2 regions of the Priestia sp. YIM B13552 genome follow, and region 1 is predicted to be linked to the other one. Evidence: riboswitches for the same ligand, from Rfam matches in the RefSeq annotation. Region 1 holds a riboswitch; the other holds the start of a gene.
What was found. A riboswitch is a leader RNA that binds a small molecule or an ion and turns the genes downstream of it on or off. The one in region 1 is predicted to bind ZMP and ZTP.
Positions count from the first base shown of each region.

Region 1 (9,786 bases):
TCAATTTCCCACTGAAAAATCTCTTGATTTGTAAGCATCTCTAACATAATTTTTTCGGTTAAACGAATAAAAGCTGCGGTTTTAAAAACCGCAGCTTGCTTTATTATGAGCTCATATAACTGGCTGTATATTTTTTCGTCTGCTTTTGTATTTCTTGATTTAAATGTTTGAAAAATGAGAGGGTTTCTTCATAATCCGTCGCTTTTTCATGAAACTTCAATGTAAGACTTTCTTCAAACAACGTTTCTCCTTGATGACCAACCGCTTTCAGCTGAACATCTGTAACAATACCTTGCGAAATCGAACATAATAAATAATTAAAGCAATGAACCGGAACGATATGCATGAGATGAAAATCATCGATAGTTCTATCACTTTTTGTTTTCTTAAATTCCACGGTGAGTTCTTCCGGATGAATAAACACATTTATATGCTGTTTGGACAAACAAGTAGGATTCATTTTTTGTGTATACTCACAAAATTCCAGTCCAATAAATACAGAATTCTCGGAGTCAGCTTCAATAAAGATTTGCGAATTTTTTACCATTGTCCTCGTCCTCCATATTCAATCTAGTTCCCCCATCACTCGCATTCAGTTGTAAAATATTTCCATCTTTTTTCTATTCTATCATTGATTTTTCTCAGTGCCTATTTAACAGGCGGAAGTTCTCTTTAAAAGAGAGGGAACTGACAGGCAGTTCTTTATGTGAGAAGAATAGGCAAAAGACACCTCTTTTATTTTCTTGAGGTGTCTTTTGGTATCATCAGCCTGTATTACGCAACCCTGCTGCAATGCCGTTAATCGTTAATAACGCTTCTTTTAAAAGTTCTTCATTTAACGTTCCAGCCTCATCTTCACGCAGCTTGGAAATGACTTTAACTTGTAAGAATGTTAGAGGGTCCACATACGGATTTCGTAATTTAATAGATTCTTTAATCGTAGGAAGATGATCCATTAGTTCTTTTTGACCTGTGATTTGAAGAATCATTTCTTTTGTGAGATTATACTCTTTTTTAATGGCGGTAAAAATCCGCTCTGAAATAGCCGGGTCTTGTACCATTTCCGTGTATTCTTTTGCTGCCATTAAATCTGCTTTTGTTAAGGCCATTTGCAGATTATCGACGGTCGAGCGGAAAAATGGCCATTCTTTATACATTTGCTGAAGAAGCTGTATATCTCCCGACTTCTCTACTAAATGCTGTAAGCCCGTACCTGCAGCGTACCAGGCTGGAAGCAGCTGTCTGCTTTGCGTCCATGCAAATACCCACGGAATTGCTCGCAAGTCTTCAAAGCGATCACTTCCTTTTCGACTCATTGGACGTGACCCAATATTTAAAGCTCCCAGCTCAGGAAGAGGTGTAGCTTGTTTAAAATACGTTAAAAAGTCTGGATCTTTGAAAACAAGCTCTTGATACTTACGTAAAGAAGCAGTTGAAATCTCGTCCATTGTTTCTTCCCATTCATGTGTACGAATATCACATTGTTCAGCTTCTTGAGAAACATTTGCTGCCGCTGTAAGAAGAGCTGAGACCGCTTGTTCAAGGCTTCGGTAGGCAATGTCATATAAAGCGTATCTAGAAGAAAGAACTTCTCCTTGCTCTGTAATTTTCACGCCGTCTCCTAGCGTCTCAACAGGCTGAGATAAAATGCTTCGGTTTAACGGTCCACCTCCTCGGCCTAGTGAGCCGCCTCGGCCATGGAAAAACTTCAGACGAACTTGATACTTCCTCGCCATATCGTGAATTTCCTGCTGCGCTTTATAGAGCTTCCAATTAGCAGTAAGCGTTCCTCCGTCTTTACTTCCATCTGAGTAGCCAAGCATAATTTCTTGCAAATCCTGCTGTTTCCTTAAGTGCTCACGATAAAAATCTAATTGAAATAGCTGTTCCATAATTTTAGGACCCGCTGTGAGATCATCAATCGTTTCAAGCAGCGGAGCTATATTTAACTTACTTTCAATGCGGCCATCTGCATGAAGGCGATAAATACCTGCTTCTTTGGCAAGTACCATGACTTCTAACAAATCACTTGCAGACTGCGTCATGCTGATTAAGTAGACTTCAATAGATCTTTCTCCAAATTCTTTATGTGCTCGATGTATCATATTAAATACTTCAATTACTTGCTGCGTTTCTTTAGAGTAATTCTCTACAAACGATAGCACAGGTCTTGGGTCTTGAAGAACTTTCCCTAACAGCTCAACTTTTTTCTCTTCTGTTAACGCTGAATAATCTTCAGCTAAAGAAACCGCATGGAAAATTTCTTTGATTGCCGCTTCATGTTCCCCGCTGTGATTACGGATATCAAGCGTTGCTAAATGAAAACCAAACAGCTCAACTTGGCGAATTAATTTACATAAGCTTTTTAACTGATAATCCTGAGGCTGGTGCTTTTGCAAACTGTCTTTGATTAGAAGTAAATCATGTAGAAGTTCTTCCGACCTTTGATAACCCGCTTCCGACTCTCCAACTAAATTTAATTTATGAAGCATAATCGTAAGCTTGCAGCGATACACTTCGTGTTTGATTCTCCATCGCTTTTTCTCAGGCAGCAGCGATATTTCTTGATTAATAGAATCAAGCAGATTATCTGAAACTGCGACTCTTTTTGTAGACTGACTTAACCTTTGTCTCAATTGAGTAAGCGACTCTTTATATTTACGAATAGCTAACTTTCTTTGTTTGACAAGCGTTTGCCACGTTACTTTGGGAGTTACGTTTGGATTTCCATCCCGGTCTCCGCCAATCCATGAACCAAATCGAAGAATATTAGGCACCTTCCAATTTTCTTGGGGGTAATTCTCCTGCAATGAATTTTCCAACTCCTGATGAAGTTGAGGAAGCACTTCAAATAACGTTTCATCAAAATAATATAATCCATTCGATACTTCATCCATTACGGTTGGCTTGCGATCTCGCAGTTCATTTGTTTGCCATAAAATCAACACTTCGCTAAACAGTCTTTCTTCAATTTCCGTACGTTCGCGTTTTGTTAACGTTGGATTATCCAAGTTTTTGAGAAGCTCAGCCATTCGTTTATGAATATCAAGAACACTTCGTCTAGTGGCTTCTGTTGGATGAGCAGTGATGATGAGCTCTAGAGATAAAGTTTGAAGCAAGTTAGCAATTACGTCTGGCGCCACTCCATTATTTTTAAGCGAAACAACGGCACTTTCCAATGAGCCCGGCTGCATAATAGAATCTTCTTGCTGCTGATATTCCCGTCTGCGACGAATTCGATGATTTTGCTCTGCAATATTAACTAAATGAAAATAAACTGCAAACGCCCGAATAACCTGCTCGCGCATCGGCTGTTCAAGAGTAACGATTTCATTTTTTATTTCTTTATAGATAACTTCATCTTTGTTTTCTCTAAGTGATTTTGCTACTTCGCGTATTTTTTCTACTTTGTTGAGCAGTTCTTCTCCACCTTGGTGAACCAGAACTTTCCCTAACAATTGACCGAGAAACTTTACATCACGGCGCAGGGCAGTGCTGCTGTTTTGTCTTTCTGCTGCTTCTACTGTTACCATTAGACACGACACCTTTCTTTATAAATGTTGTACTTTTTAAACTTTTTAGAAAATTATATTAAATCCATATTACCATGAACGAAAATAAATTTCATATAATTTTATTTCCTCCTCTCGTTCAGGAGAGGAGATTCATCAAATATAGAAAGAGGTTAAGACATAACTAAATGAATCCAATCTAAAGACGAACAAATGGGATACATAAGCTGAACCGCTTGTGACACCGCAGTTGATTACTGTGCAAGACTTTGCTTTCTGCGGGCGGTCGATGAGCCTCCTCGTCTCTTTCGCTTTTCCCCCGTAGTCTTCGTCTTGCTCTCCAATCAACTGCTAGAAGGAACGAAACAGATGAAACCTACGTTCACCATAACAAAAAAAACGAACCACTAATCAAACACGTTGATCACTGGTTCGTTTTTCATTTGAGCTAAAACACTTTTGTCTCGGCCTCTCTTTTATGCTACCAAGGTTGTCCTAAATCCAATACCGATGCTAGTTCATTGCTTTTTTTACGCACTTGCTTACGCGTGGCAGCGCGATCTGCCCCCGTTTGAAACAGGTATTTTTCTTCTTCTGTTTCTGGAATAAGCTCCGGTACTGCACGGGGCTTTCCATCATCATCCATTGCCACAAAAGTTAAAAATGATGTGGCTGCAATTTGACGCTCCCCGGTTTTTAAATTTTCTTTAATCACTTTCACAAACACTTCCATGGATGAACGACCTGTCCATGATACGTATGACTCCAAACATACAGAATCCTGAGGCGTAATAGGGTGCAGAAAATGAATAGAGTCTGCTGAAGCTGTTACACACTCTGTACGACTGTGACGATAAGCTGAAATGGACGCAATCATATCAATATCACTCATTAACTTTCCGCCAAATAACGTATTGTGATTATTAATATCATTAGGAAAAATGCGGCTCGTTCGAACAGCCTTTGTATCTTTACAATAATTTGCTTTCATTAGTAAGAACCTCCATTGATGCCTATCATAATAAGAATAAAAGAATGAATGAACCTATACTAGCATATTTTGATAAATTTAGCTTTACAAAAAACTCGTTGATTTATTTACAGAAAACAAAAAAGAGAAGAAAAATTCTTCTCTTTTTTGTCTATCGAATATAGCTTGATCCAAACGTTTTACCTAAAGAATCACTGTATAGGTCACTTGGTTTCACAGTCCATTTCCCATCTTCTTTCACCATAAAAATTCGTAGGGGGCGACTTCCTTCTTTTGTTTCCAATTCATTTACAATATCTTTGAAGTGAGAAGCGGCAAACTCTTCAGAGTGTTCTGTATCATAATCCTTCGTTTCCTCTGTGTAGGCTCGTTTAAGCTGCGATACGTATGAATACAAGTCTGATAAATTAAGAGTCGTGTACTCCACCTCTACTACTGCTTTATTATTTGCATTCGCAATCACATTTGTTTTCACGCTTGCTTTTTCTTTTAAAACATCTTTATACATGTTAAAAAAGTCTTTTTTTGCTTTGTCGGTTAAACTATTAGAAAACGCACCTTTTAATTCTTCTTTAAACGCTTTTTTCTGTTCTTCTATAACAGCTGTTTTATCTGCTGTTACATATTTATCATAGTCTACGTTTTCTTTATTTAAGTAAAGGACTTCTGTATAAGCTTGCAGAGCTTTTTCTGGGTCTTGCAGCTTATTATAGCTTTTCGCGTATTTCTTTGTATCCAGTGTTAATGTCACTTCGTCAATTTCTTCATCATAATCAGATGATTTTGGCTGAAGCCCAATTTTATACTTTTTATCTTTTTTGACTTCAAAGACAAACGTTAAATTTTTTTGCTTTCCAGCACCAATTTTGTCAGATGCACTGCTTTCTAGTCCGAGCTCACGACTGTTCACTCCCGTTTTTGGAGACAGCTGTTCATCTCCTTCGTATAAATAAACACCGTCATAATCCGATAAAGATATACTGTTTTTGGAGACATTTTTCACTTTTAAATCAACTTTCAACAGCCCTTTTTCTTCACTTGTAGCTCCTTCATCACTATCTACTAAAATGTAAGAAGCGCTGTCAATAGATGCTTCAATCGCCTTATTTTTAGCCGAAGTAGACCCTCCCGTTTCCTTAGAACTGTTGCAAGCCGCTAATACTAGCATAAGTACAAAAGCTAAAGCCAAAACATTCATTTTTTTCACAGCTGCCTAATCCCCTTTATTTTGTTTTTTTAGAACTTTATCCCAAATAAAGGTTCCCTCTGTATAAATACTTAAACCTTAAAATCTATATTTTTTACAATATTTTGATAAAAACTAAGTCTAAACTCTCCACTCACCTAAATAAAAAAACACGAGCACTGGCTCGTGTTTTTTTATTTAGATTTAAAATTTTCTTGATTGATTTGTTCAGCTTCTTTCATATATCGGTTAGATTTGCCACTCTTAATTCCCCAGTAATAAAAAGCTAATGATACGCAAGCAATCACTAGCATATCCCATCCGAAAGGCAAAATATTTTTGCCTCCGAATTTTTCGCTTCCTATGTAGGAAATAAAAATCATGCACGCTAAATAGATAAGCATCCAAGCCCCGGTTAAAAATTCTTTTTTAAAGCCCACCCATTTATTTTTCGCTTGGTAATAAAAATAAACAGGCAGGCCAATTGCCATAATAAAGATCACTTCACCTGTAAGTGGCCACCTTGCCCAGTAAAGCGTCAAGGAAGCAAAAACGAAGCCGCATGGCGCAATAACTGATGCCCCTTTTAAATAAAATGGACGGTAAAAGTGTGAAGCCGTTTTTCTTAATGTTATAAGCGCTACAGGACCCATAATATAAGAGATAAGCGTCGCTACTGAGATCACTTCTGCTAAGACACCCCATCCTCTAAATAAAAAGAGAAACAAAAAGCAAGCTGCTAAATTTAGCCACATAGCTGGGCGCGGGACATTGTAAAGTGGATGAAGCGTACCAAAGATCTTTGGCAAATATCCATTTTGCTGCATCCCGTATAACATTCTAGAAGTAGTTGCCGTATATGTAGCACCTGTGCCGGAAGGAGAAACAAATGCGTCTGCGTATAACACAATTGTTAGCCAGTTAATTCCAAGCGCAATCGCTAAATCAGCAAAAGGAGAATTAAAATTCAAATGATTCCATCCATCAGCAATTGATGACGGACTTACTGCTCCGATAAAAACAATTTGCAATATAATGTATACAATTCCTGCAATAAAAATTGAACCAATTACAGCTACCGGAATCGATTTATTAGGTGATTTTGCTTCTCCTGCCATATTTACAGGACTTTGAAACCCATTAAATGCAAACACAATACCTGATGTTGCCACTGCCGTTAAAACACTGGCCCATCCATAAGGGGCAACCCCATGCTCACTTGAAAAGTTTCCGCTATGAAAACCAGCAAAAAATAAAGCCCCTGCCGTTAAACCAGGAATAATTAATTTAACAATCGTAATAAATGAGTTTGCTTTAGCAAAGAGATTTACCGTCCAATAGTTCACAAAAAAGTAAACGAATAATAACAAAGACGCAACTGCCAACCCCTTGGACGTTAAAATTCCATTATCTACTAATTCGTGAGTCCAGCGAGCCCATTTCCACGGCCAAGTACTCATATATTGCACAGATGCAATAGCCTCCACTGTTATCGTTGAAGCGATTGAAATCCAGTTAGCCCAAGCAGCCAAAAAACCAATAAATGATCCGTGTGAATACTGAGGATATTTAACCATCCCCCCTGCTTGTGGAAACATCGCGCCCAGTTCAGCATATGATAGAGCAATGGTCAAAATAACCACCATTCCAATAACCCATGAAAAAATAGCCGCGGGTCCCGCAATTTGAGCTGCTTTCCATGCTCCAAACAGCCACCCTGAACCGATAATCGAACCTATGCCTGTCATGGTTAAAGCAAATGTTCCCATCTTCCTTTGCATATTGCTCATCCAAATCTACTCCTCTTCCCTAGGAAAATAAAAAAAACACTTGCGAAAATTTCTCAAGTGTTTGCCCAGGCGCGCGGCTTATACGCTATATGCTCCCCCATGGTCATCCATGTTGCGCCAGTCACATATAGGAATATATTTTTTATCAGTATATAACATTCATTTCTATTACTCAATACACAAAAATGTTTACATTACTTTTATAAAAATAATAAATTATTCGTAAAATTCCGAATAAAACTTCTAGAAACCTCTTTTTAATTACAAAAATAACTAAAACCCTAACTTTTCTTGTTGTTTGATTCTTTTACTCCACGAGTAGATTACCTTCTAAAGATTATACTAATATATAGTATTCATTTACATAATAAGAATTAACAGCTATATATCCATAGAATTCTTGCACTAGACCCTTTACTTATATACAATATGAAGAAAAGATACTAAAGTGAACTGTCCACCACTTAGCTACGCTTGAAGTGGGAGACTTCTTTTAGGAAAACGTTAAAACCTACATATCATGCACTTCGCAACAAATGAAGTACTTCGAGCAAACTTCTCTGTTTACGCAAGCAAAAAACAGGGAAAATTACGAAAAAAGATTGTTAGAGGGATGCTTATGAATTATGCAAATGTAAAAGTTCTTTATTTTGATGACGACGGAACCATTCCAAATCACCCTCGTCTTCCAGTTTTATTGTATGAACACGTATTTATTAGTAAGAAAGAGAAAGTGGAGAGCATTTTTAATTCTCACAACTGGAAAAACAGCTGGGTAGGTGGCATACATGATTTTCACCATTACCACAGCAATTCCCATGAAGCACTAGGTGTAATTAGCGGATCTGCACGTTTAAAACTAGGTGGACATATGGGGGAAAATATCGTGGTGCATGCTGGCGATGTGCTCGTACTTCCTGCAGGAACAGGGCATATGCGTCTGCAGTCAACTGCTGATTTTAAAGTGGTTGGAGCTTATCCAGAGGGCATGGATTACAATTTACGAACAGGAAAACAAACTGACCGCCCTCACGTATTTGATGAAATTGCACAAGTACCTATTCCTACAACAGATCCTGTTTATGGCGACAAAGGACCATTGACAGAGTGGTGGAACTAGACAAGCACTTATTGTCTAGTTTTTTTATTTGCTCTGTTTTATTCTTTCCATGAATCTCTATTTGAACATACAAATTCTTTTCTTATGATGCAATAGCAATATACTTTATCTCAGCGAAATAACAAAAACTTCCCGGTCAAAACTAAATTTCTTCTTTTCCGTTCTCTTTTTGCTTCAAGAGCAACTTCGCTTAGATTATTCCCCTTTTTTTCTTTCATAATCATTTCAAATATACTCTCATCACAAGCTCTTTTTTGTTTTTCTAAAAAAATTTTCATAGATTATAACGAAATTTTCAAAAAACTTATTGCTTTACCATGTCAGACTTGCTATCATAGTGAACATTGTTAGATAAATTTTTAGTAGGAGGAGTAAAATTGAACAGAAAATTCATAATTTTTATTTTATTCATCATTCCATTTATTGCTCAATTCGCTGTTTTACCTTTTGTAAATAACATTCATCCAATTATTTTTGGATTACCTCTTTTGCATTTATGGTTATTTTTATGGGTCTTCTTAACGCCTGTATGTACATTTATTATTTATCGTTTACAAAAATCTTGGGGGGACATTGAATAATGCAAGGAAATTTAACAGCACTTTTAATCACATCAGCAATTGTTCTTGTTGTTATCGCAATTGGCTTTATAGCGGGACGTGACAAATCATCTAGAAGCTCAGTTGAAGAGTGGGCTGTAGGTGGAAGACGTTTTGGAAGCCTGCTCGTCTGGCTTTTAGTAGGAGCAGATTTATATACTGCTTATACATTCCTAGGTCTTACAAGTACAGCTTATCAGGGAGGAAGCATCGCATTTTTTGCCATCCCTTACTCTGTTTTAGCCTTTTTAATTTCATACTTTTTTCTTCCAAAGCTTTGGACTGTTGCTAAAAAGCACAAACTTACTACGCTTGCTGATTATGCCAGAGAACGTTTTAGCAGTAAATTTCTCTCCTCTTTAATTGCTATAGTAGGTGTATTGATGCTCATTCCATATATTGATCTTCAGCTTAGCGGTATTCAAGATACTCTTCGCGTTGCAGGAACTGGCTACATTAACGTAAAAGCAGTCGTTATTCTTTCATTCTTTCTTGTGGCTCTTTATACCTTTTTCAGCGGAATTAAAGGTCCCACATATACGGCAATTATTAAAGATATTTTAGTATGGGCCATTATGTTATTTATGG
Region 1 covers NZ_JBHZOU010000001.1:1,020,517-1,030,302, forward strand. Annotated here, with positions in the region: gene ACFX40_RS05000 (hypothetical protein) at 104-547, opposite strand; gene ppc (phosphoenolpyruvate carboxylase) at 765-3,533, opposite strand; gene ACFX40_RS05010 (acyl-CoA thioesterase) at 3,994-4,503, opposite strand; gene ACFX40_RS05015 (DUF5105 domain-containing protein) at 4,655-5,701, opposite strand; gene ACFX40_RS05020 (glutamate/serine transporter AimA) at 5,884-7,479, opposite strand; ZMP/ZTP riboswitch at 7,536-7,614, opposite strand; gene ACFX40_RS05025 (cupin domain-containing protein) at 8,000-8,599, shown strand; gene ACFX40_RS05030 (DUF3311 domain-containing protein) at 8,977-9,180, shown strand; gene ACFX40_RS05035 (sodium:solute symporter family protein) at 9,180-9,786, shown strand, end outside.

Region 2 (9,786 bases), on a different contig from region 1:
CACGAAACTCTGTTTCCATATTTTTACTTAATCCGCCTGTTTTAATTGTAATTGGGATAGGTTCTACGTCTTTCATTTGCACAAATCCGCCTGGAACAGCCCATGCTGCATTCGTATAGCCATATACACTAAATACCGTGCCTTTTTTTATAGTTCTAAAATTCTCTGTTATATTCGCATATTTGTAGACTCCAATATCCTTCTTCGCTTTTACTTGAAAAGAATATTTATCTCCGAGTGAAGTAACCTTTGGTAATGATTCTTCGACAGAATTGCTTACACCCTTAAGCAATTCCATTATTTTAGCTAATGTTTTCTCATCAGCTTTTCCAGTTGACGTTAATCCATACTTTTCTTGAAGAGCTTTAACAGCTGCAACAGTTTCGCTGCCATATTGACCATCGGTTCCTTGCTGGGAAAGTTCAAATCCTAATTTAATTAAGTTTTGCTGCAGTTCTTTTACAGCTAGTCCGCTATCACCTTGCTGCAATTGTGCTGATGGCTTATTATTTTCCACCACCGTCACGCCCGTATTAATACTATTAAAGAAATCCAGGTCCATTTCATTGATATCAACATTGCCTTTAATCCCGTTTACTTTTCCTTGATCTGTATATTGAAACATAGACCATCTATCCCAAATCGCCGTATCACCTGGGTTAGCAAATCCCTTAGAGCGGTTACTTCCACTGTAACGAGCTATCCATAGCGGATATCTTGCCACAGCGCTTGTAAAATTGGATTTAATAAAACTATACCCCGTGTAAAGAATAGGCGTAATGCTTGTTTTCCTTTCAATATACTCCATCCATCTAACTGCAAAGGCTGTGACCTGCGCTTTTGTTTTCCCTTTATTTTCTTCCAAATCTAAGCAATGAGGCAAATCAACCTTCATGCTGCCTAATTTATTTAAAAAGAAATTAACTTCTGCAATGGGATCATTATCAGCATGAGCAAAGTGATAAAAGCCTACACGTAGACCTGCATTTTTTGCACCTATATAATTATCATATGATTTTTTATCTAAGAAGGTTGTACCTTCTGTTAATTTAATATACGCGCCTTTTACACCATCCGACGCCACTTTTGCCCAATCAATTGTTCCGTTGTGATGAGAAACATCAATGACCTTAATATTTTGATTATTACGGTTTTGCATTGCTATCACTCCTTCATACAAACTATGAATAAAAAAGGAAATGGCAACTGATACAGGCCTATTAAATAGATATTAGGCTTTATAAAAAAACTACAATATGAAGGGATTTTGGTAGCCTTCCCTTATTATAAGAAATGAATTTGTGCAATTTTATAAAGTGAGGAAAGCTATATTCGTTTATACTAATAATATGAAGATATACTGAATAAAAAGTGGAGGAATATGATGTCTTTAATAAAAGAAGCACGTAGATATGCAGAACACGCTCATAGCGGCCAAATGCGCAAACTGTCCGATAAACCTTATATTGTTCACCCTATTAACGTAGGTAATATTTTAGAAAAAGCGGGTTTTAGTGAAGAAGTAATTGCAGCAGCTTATCTGCATGATGCTGTAGAAGATACAAGTGTAACACTCGAAGAAATTGTACAAAGATTTGGTTTAGAGGTAGCGGGGATTGTTGAAGCTCATACAGAAAATAAATCAAAAAGCTGGGAAGAACGTAAACAGCATACAATTCAAATTGTGAAAACTGGTTCTCTTGAAGTGAAATCTTTAATTGTAGCAGATAAATTAGACAATTTACGGTCTTTAAAAGAAAGCTACGATCAGCAAGGAGATACGATTTGGAATAGCTTTAAAAGAGGATTCGAAAAGCAGAAATGGTACTACGAATCCATCAGCAAATACGCTGCAAAAGGATTGGAACCAAGCCAAATTCCAAGTTTTTTTTATACGTACAAACAAGAAGTAAATGATTTTTTTAGAAGTTAATATTCATATGAAGAAATTAGAAAACACTGAAAATAACTATTGCGAACGCGCGGCATACGTATTAAAATATAGTAGAGTCAACACGCAATAAAGACTCTACATAATCGGGACTGTAGTTCAGTGGGAGAATACTTGTCTGGCAGACAAGGGGTCGTGGGTTCGAATCCCATCAGTTCCATAAAACCAGTCGCATCAAGAGTTTAAAACACTTTAAAACTCTGCAGAATGGAATGGTTGCAATACTATTTCATCTGACCTCTTCATGATTTCCATGAAGAGGTTTTTTATTTTCTTTTTACGATTGATCCTCATGGTTTTTATGATTATTTTTTTCACTGCTCCTGCTTACAATTTCTCTAAGTTCGCCCTCGTCGCCTTTTGCATTGATGATTTCAAAAAGCTGATTCAGCCCTTCACTTGTTTCATCATTTGGTTCTTTGCCCATTCTATCCCCTCCTTTTGCTTCTAGGATGCCCATTTTTTTCACATTGTTTCACGTAAAAAGCAATTCATCAATATTAATTCGCCGTAAAAGTATACCTTTACGACCCTTGTACAATTACTGGTTATACAGATATACTCAATCAATTCTTTCAATTTTGCAGCGTTTTATAGGGTTTCTAGTACTCATCTATAATGAAATAATCATCACAAACTTCGGTAAAATCGTTCTCTTCGTGGAGATCTACTTCTTTATCTTTAGATATCTCGGTTTCTGTTGTAAATAGTTTAAAAAGCTTGTTTAACATTGTCCCACCTCATATCTTTTATTAATACATTCAGTATGATTAATTTATATGAAGCCAGTATGAATTGAAACTTAAGATAATGTGAATGTAGACATTAACGTGAGATGTTAAGCATGCTTATACCCTGGACGAAAAGGTTACTTAATTCTACAAAGAAGTGATTAGTATATCAGCTGTATGTGGCATTCGTTCTATAACAGTCGTTTTTGTTATTCGTTTTGCCATTGTACTAGGTAGCTTAGTTTTATGTATTATCGCTTTAATCCCTTAGTTATCAACATCCTTAAATACCATTCAAATGGCTTGTGTAGTTGGAATTATCCTTTTGCTTGCTTTGTTTTTCTTTAGTTATATCCACAATTGAACGAAAAAACGCAAGCTATAAAAAAAGAACTTTGTATTTTGCTGCAAAGTTCTTTTCATAGACACTTACTGTTTGTTAAGAACTGTATGAAATATGAAATAGCTCATACACTGCTTATACAATCGTTAAGACCTATTTAGTTAACAGTCCTTTTTACGTTTTTTCTCGAACCATCCATATGCAATTTCAGCTTCAATTTCTTTGTTTCCCGGAGAAACTAAGAAAATAACGTATGAACCGTTGTTTGGAAAGATAAATTTGCCGTCTTCATCACTTACTAATGTACTTTTCGGCGGAACAACACGGTTAAATACGTTTACCCCTTTAGTAGGAAAGCCTTTTACCATTTCTGCAAATTTAATTTTCCCTTTTGGTTTTGAACGTATTGTAGTATTTGCTGGACTCACATTATCTGAAGTTGTTCCTTTTCCAGGCGGGATAGAGTTAAACCAAATTTCAGCAGTAAAAGGTTCGTTGGAATAGTTAGTGATAGTAAAAGCATTCACAAATAAATCTACTCCGGAGCCGGAAGGGTTAACTAACCCGCCCCAAGCATTTCTATTTCCACCAAAACGAATAGGCTCAGTTTGTCCAACAAAATAGTCTCCTTTTAAAGATTGATATAAAGGATTAGGTATATTAACAGCTTTAATATAAGGTTTACTCGACTCGTAATTTGACATACAATCATCTCCTTTCTGTACTATATTTTATGAGGTTTTTCTATAAATGCTTGGACACATGCATATATAAATATATTTACTCTTTATATAAACGCAAAAAGATAGACCCGGTACTGAGCCTATCTTTTCCTATCGCTTTTACAAAATAAAATTCCCTCTTGGCCTTTACCTTCCTAATGCCCTCGTTGACTGCTGGTGTATAAACGGATTGTTTTTTTGACTTTATACTTCGATGCTATTTTAATACTTCTACTATCACTTCTTAAAGTAGTAATCACCTATTCTTTTGTAGTCATAAAATGAAGAATCCTTACCTTTTTTTCACAATATTCAATAATTTCATAACAGACTGTGAGAATATCATGTCTAGACAGTTCTATTTCATCAAATACAAATTTTGAAAGCTGCTTCTGCAGAACCTCCAGCTTTTTGCTGTCTTCTTCATCGATCCATAGCCCTTCCGTAATACACACATCTGCTAGTTTGTTAATAGATTGAGCCGTCCAGTTTAATCCGGCTGAAGAAACAGTTTTTGTAAGTAAATCGTTTTTTATAGCTAGAATAACTTGACACACATGGGTATAGGCATCAACTTTCTTTTGGATAAATGCTTTGCGAAGCTCTTGCTTGTATTGCTCTTTCGACATCACTATGGCTACGACAGACGTAATGAATGTTCCTGCCAGCGCGATGAGCGACCCTATCAAAATTCCGATCAGTTCTCCTGACAAAACGTTCACCTCTTTAAAGGTATTTATATATGCTATGGGAATGAAGGAAATGATATGAAGATAAACACTATGTAAAAACAGCCCTAACTTTTCTAAGTTAGGGCTGCAACACTAGAATATGATGGTAACCAAATTAGATAATACGACTTGTAATAATTCCTTCAATTTGACCAATTTTTTCTTCTAGCTCAGGCACAATCTCGTCACTTACTTGATTGTCAATATCGATCATTGTATACGCATATTCACCGCGGCTTCTGTTCACCATATCTGCGATGTTTAAATTGTAGTTTGAGAATACTTGCGTAAGTTGTCCTACCATATTCGGCACGTTGTGATGGAAAGCAGCTACGCGTTTTTTCCCAGTGTAAGGAAGAGATGCATTCGGGAAGTTCACTGAGTTTTTAACGTTTCCAGTTTCTAAGAAATTTTTCACTTGACGTGCTGCCATTACCGCACAGTTTTCTTCTGATTCTTGAGTTGATGCCCCTAGATGAGGAATTGGCACAACATTTTTCATGTTCAAGACATTTTGATTTGGGAAATCTGTAATGTATCGTCCAACTTTTCCACTTTCAAGAGCAGCTTTCATATCTTCTTCGTTTACAAGCTCACCGCGTGAGAAGTTCAAAATATGAACATCAGGTTTCATGATGCTAAACGTTTCTTTATTGAAAACACCTTTTGTATCGTCCGTTAATGGAACGTGAACCGTAATATAGTCAGATGCTGCAAATAGTTCTTCTAGAGACATTGCACGCTGTACGTTGCGAGACAAATTCCAAGCTGTATTAACAGAAATGAATGGATCAAAACCAATTACGTCCATATCTAAATCAAGCGCATCGTTTGCTACAAGAGCACCAATTGCACCTAAACCAATAACGCCTAACGTTTTACCTTTGATTTCTTTTCCAACAAACTGTTTTTTACCTGCTTCAACTAATTTAGGAATTTGATCACCTTGGCCATCTAATCCTTTTGTCCATTCAACTCCAGCAAATAAGTTACGAGAAGAAGCCATAATTGTAGTTAAAACCATTTCTTTTACTGCGTTTGCATTAGCTCCTGGCGTATTAAATACAACGATACCTTGCTCCGTGCAAGCGTCCACCGGTATATTATTAACCCCTGCTCCAGCTCGTGCAATAGCTTTTAAATTTTGGTCAAATGTCATGCTGTGCATGTTAAAGCTACGCACGACAATCGCATCTGGATTTTCGCTGTCGTTGTCAATTTGATAACCTTCTTGATTAAAAACATTTAGACCTTTTTGTGCAATGTTGTTTAATGTTTTGATTGTTTGTACTTTTTCTAATGTTAATGTGCTCATTTTGTACTCTCCTCTGATTATCATCGTAGTTTTACATGTTTTTACCTTTGGATAAAGGAACTTAATTTTAATTTTTTAAAAAGTCTGGTTTTTCAACCTACATGTGTGATAACTTCTATATCCTCTCCCCCTAAACAGAAAGAGGTAAGAGATATGTATTAATCCCTTACCTCTGCCCAGGCGAACGGCTACGTCACTATATGCTTCCTCACGGTTATCCGCGTTTCGCCAGTCACATATAGTCTTTGAAATTAAGTATATTCTAGCAAACTCTTTCAGAACGTTCAACCTTTTTTTTAAAAGTTTGCTTTTTTCAGTCTAATTTTTAATCTCTTTAGCGAATCTCCTAATATATTGACAAATATCCTAATACATGTTAAATAAAAAGAGTGATTAGCACTCTATCCACTCAAGTGCTAATTATTTTATAAGCCCTATTTGGAAAGGAGAACTTCTTATGTCAAAAAAAGAATTCAAAGCCGAATCAAAGCGATTATTAGAGATGATGATTAATTCCATCTATTCTCAAAAAGAAGTATTTTTGAGAGAACTTCTATCAAATTCAAGCGATGCAATCGATAAAATTTATTACAAAGCCTTAACAGACGACTCCTTGCGTTTTAACAAAGAAAGCTATTACATAAAAGTAACACCACATAAAACTAACCGTACCTTAACCATTACGGATACTGGAATTGGCATGACGCAAGAAGAGCTTGAAAGCAGCTTGGGCACAATTGCGCGAAGTGGTTCCCTTGCGTTTAAAAACGAAAATGAAACAAAGGACGGGCACACGATTATTGGCCAATTCGGCGTTGGGTTTTACGCAGCGTTCATGGTGGCAGATGTCGTGACGGTGATTAGTAAAGCGTTAGGCAGTGATGAAGCCTATAAATGGGAATCTACCGGTGCTGATGGTTATACAATCGAACCTTGCGAAAAAGAAACGGTTGGGACTCAAATTATTTTAAAAATTAAAGAAAATACAGAAGATGAAACATATGATGAGTATCTAGAAGAGTATCGTTTAAAAGAGATCATTAAAAAGTATTCAGACTTTATCCGCTACCCGATTAAAATGGACATAACGGAAAAACGTCCTAAAGAAGGTGCTGATAACGAGCTAGAAGATTATACAGAAGAGCAAGTTATCAACAGTATGGTACCGATCTGGAAGAAAAATAAAAATGAATTGACTTCAGAAGACTATGAGCAGTTTTATTCAGAAAAGCGCTACGGATTTGATAAACCGCTCACTCACCTTCATATTAATGTGGATGGAACGATTCGCTACAATGCCATTTTATTTATCCCAGAAAATAGTCCGTTTGACTACTACTCAAAAGAATTTGAAAAAGGGCTTGAACTGTATTCAAACGGCGTCTTAATTATGAATAAATGTGCAGATCTTCTTCCAGATTACTTTAGCTTTGTAAAAGGTATGGTAGATTCTGAAGATTTATCTCTTAATATTTCACGTGAAATTTTGCAGCAAGACCGCCAGCTTCAGCTGATTGCCAAAAACATCGGCAAGAAAATCAAAAATGAATTAAAAAGCTTGCTTAAAAACGAACGTGAAAAGTACGAGAAGTTTTATGAATCATTTGGCCGCCAGTTGAAGTACGGCGTTTACAGTGACTTTGGCAGCAACAAAGACGTATTAAAAGACCTGCTTTTATTCTATTCTTCTACAGAGAAAAAGCTCGTAACACTAGATGAGTATGTATCGCGCATGCCTGAAGATCAAAAGTATATCTATTATGCATCAGGTGAATCGTATGACCGAATTGAAAAGCTTCCTCAAGCAGAATTGGTTGCAGATAAAGGGTACGAAATTCTGTATTTTACAGAAGATATCGATGAATTTGCAATTAAAATGTTAATGACGTACGAAGAAAAAGAATTTAAATCTGTTTCAAGCAGTGACTTAGGGATTGAAGCAGAAGAAGAAGAGCTCAATGAATCTGAGGAAAGAGAAAATAAAGAGCTATTTGACTATATGAAAAAAGCTTTGGCGGGAAAAGTAGGAGATGTGCGCGCGTCTAAACGTTTAAAAACACATCCCGTTTGCTTATCAGCTGATGGTGAAGTAACGATTGAAATGGAGAAAATTTTAAGTGCTATGCCTGATAATCAGCATGTAAAAGCAGAAAAAGTGTTAGAAATTAACGTACATCATGATGTATTCGCTTCTTTAAAAGATGCATTTGAAAATGATAAAGGGAAATTAGACCTTTATACAAATTTATTATATAACCAAGCTCTTCTAATTGAAGGTTTATCTATTAGTGATCCCGTTGAATTCACAAATGATATTTGTAAAATCATGATATAAAAATCAGGCGCAGAATGATTCTGCGCCTGATTATATGTATGGCATAATAAAAGTAGTTATATAGTAAGAAGCGATAAAAATGGGTACGGGCAGTTCTTCTGTTACTCTTATTGAGTGTTTGCCTTCTTTAAAATGAAAAAGGTCTGATTTAAACTCTGCGACTTTTTCTCTTTTTTGATTAAAAATACACGCTTCCTCTACAGCTTCATGACTGCTTAACATGTAGACGTTATTTTCCCATCTAATTTCTTGTGCTCCTTCGTTGTTAATTATTCCTTTACCTAATAGATCTCCCACTGTTTTTCCATTTTCTTTTATCACCCACCGGTGTTTTTTTACGTGATCAATAAACACCGTTCTTCCTTCCCATTGAACTTGTAAATGTACCTTTAAGCCGCAGGAAAAGATAGGAAACCAAGAAATAGAATCTAACACTGGAAGTCCATCACGAGTTAAAAAATCAATACTTTTCGTCCACATATTTTTATGCATTCTCTTAAGCTGTCCGACGTTTTCTCCATTTTCATTTGTAACTGCTATGGTCTTCCCCGCTGATTTAAAATAGGGAAGATAAAAAATATATTCTTGCATATAAGCCTCCAAAGGTTCTGCACTTCATATTAACAGCGTGTACATAGTTATGTTTCTATCTTTCATATATTTCGTTTGTTTCTTTTGATTTCTTTCTTTGTTTAAATTGGCTTTGATTTTCTTTTAAATGCTTTAGTAAAGCAACAATCAAGAAACTAACAATCACAAGAAGAAGCCAAGAGCTAATTTTACTTATATGAACCATTGTCCACTGCTGCTGTTGATCTGGATACTGCCATGCTCCGAAAAATGTTGCGATATTTTCAGCGATCCAAATGAAAAAGCCAATCAGTACAAAAGACAATACTAAAGGCATGCGATATGTACGTTTGTTAACTGTAAAATATACAAAAGTTCGATAGAAAATAAGTAAAGTAAAAAGTTTTAAAAACCAGCGGAAGTCGTAAATAAAATGATGCGTGAAAAAGTTAAGGTAAATAGCCGCACTTAGTATACTGACAACCCATGTAGAAGGCCAGTTCGTAAGCTTTAATTCAAGCCTTCTCCACACTTGGCACATGTAGCTGGCTACACTAGCATACATAAATCCGCTGTACAGCGGAACTCCCCAGACTTTAGTGAAAGCTTTTTCCGGATAGCTCCATGAGCCCATATGAACTTTGTAGAGTTCTAACGCTAGTCCAATTAAATGAAATACTGCGATGACTTTTACTTCATCAAGCGTTTCTCGTTTAAACATTACCATTAAAACTTGAGTTCCTAGACAGACTAATAGAATAAGGTCATATCTAGAAATAAACGGTACTTCAATTATTTTTGTCATAGCCAACGTAAGAAAAATGATAATAGGAAAAACACAAGATTTTGCTTGTTCTAAACCAAAATAGATTAATTGCTTCATTGTCACATCCTACCTTTATAGTATTCCTTAGTATTTTCACAGAAATGATTCCTTGAAAATTATTGCAGATTTTTAAAATTTATTCAATAAGCATCTCCGCTGTTTTGGTAACTAAACTATCATACCCAGCGGAGATTCGTTTTCTCCGTTAACTTTTCAAAAAATCGGTTACTCTCTGTACATAGCGCTCTTTATCATAAGATAA
Region 2 covers NZ_JBHZOU010000003.1:377,778-387,563, forward strand. Annotated here, with positions in the region: gene ACFX40_RS14085 (GH25 family lysozyme) at 1-1,159, opposite strand, end outside; gene ACFX40_RS14090 (HD domain-containing protein) at 1,385-1,933, shown strand; tRNA gene ACFX40_RS14095 (tRNA-Ala) at 2,040-2,111, shown strand; gene ACFX40_RS14100 (hypothetical protein) at 2,229-2,378, opposite strand; gene ACFX40_RS14105 (DUF6143 family protein) at 3,187-3,729, opposite strand; gene ACFX40_RS14110 (hypothetical protein) at 4,008-4,460, opposite strand; gene ACFX40_RS14115 (phosphoglycerate dehydrogenase) at 4,594-5,793, opposite strand; ZMP/ZTP riboswitch at 5,961-6,039, opposite strand; gene htpG (molecular chaperone HtpG) at 6,251-8,128, shown strand; gene ACFX40_RS14125 (tubby C-terminal domain-like protein) at 8,159-8,719, opposite strand; gene ACFX40_RS14130 (DUF817 domain-containing protein) at 8,775-9,581, opposite strand; gene hpaB (4-hydroxyphenylacetate 3-monooxygenase, oxygenase component) at 9,730-9,786, opposite strand, start outside.
Region 2: linked by a shared signal. The riboswitch ahead of ACFX40_RS14115 (phosphoglycerate dehydrogenase) and the one ahead of ACFX40_RS05020 (glutamate/serine transporter AimA) in region 1 are both predicted to bind ZMP and ZTP.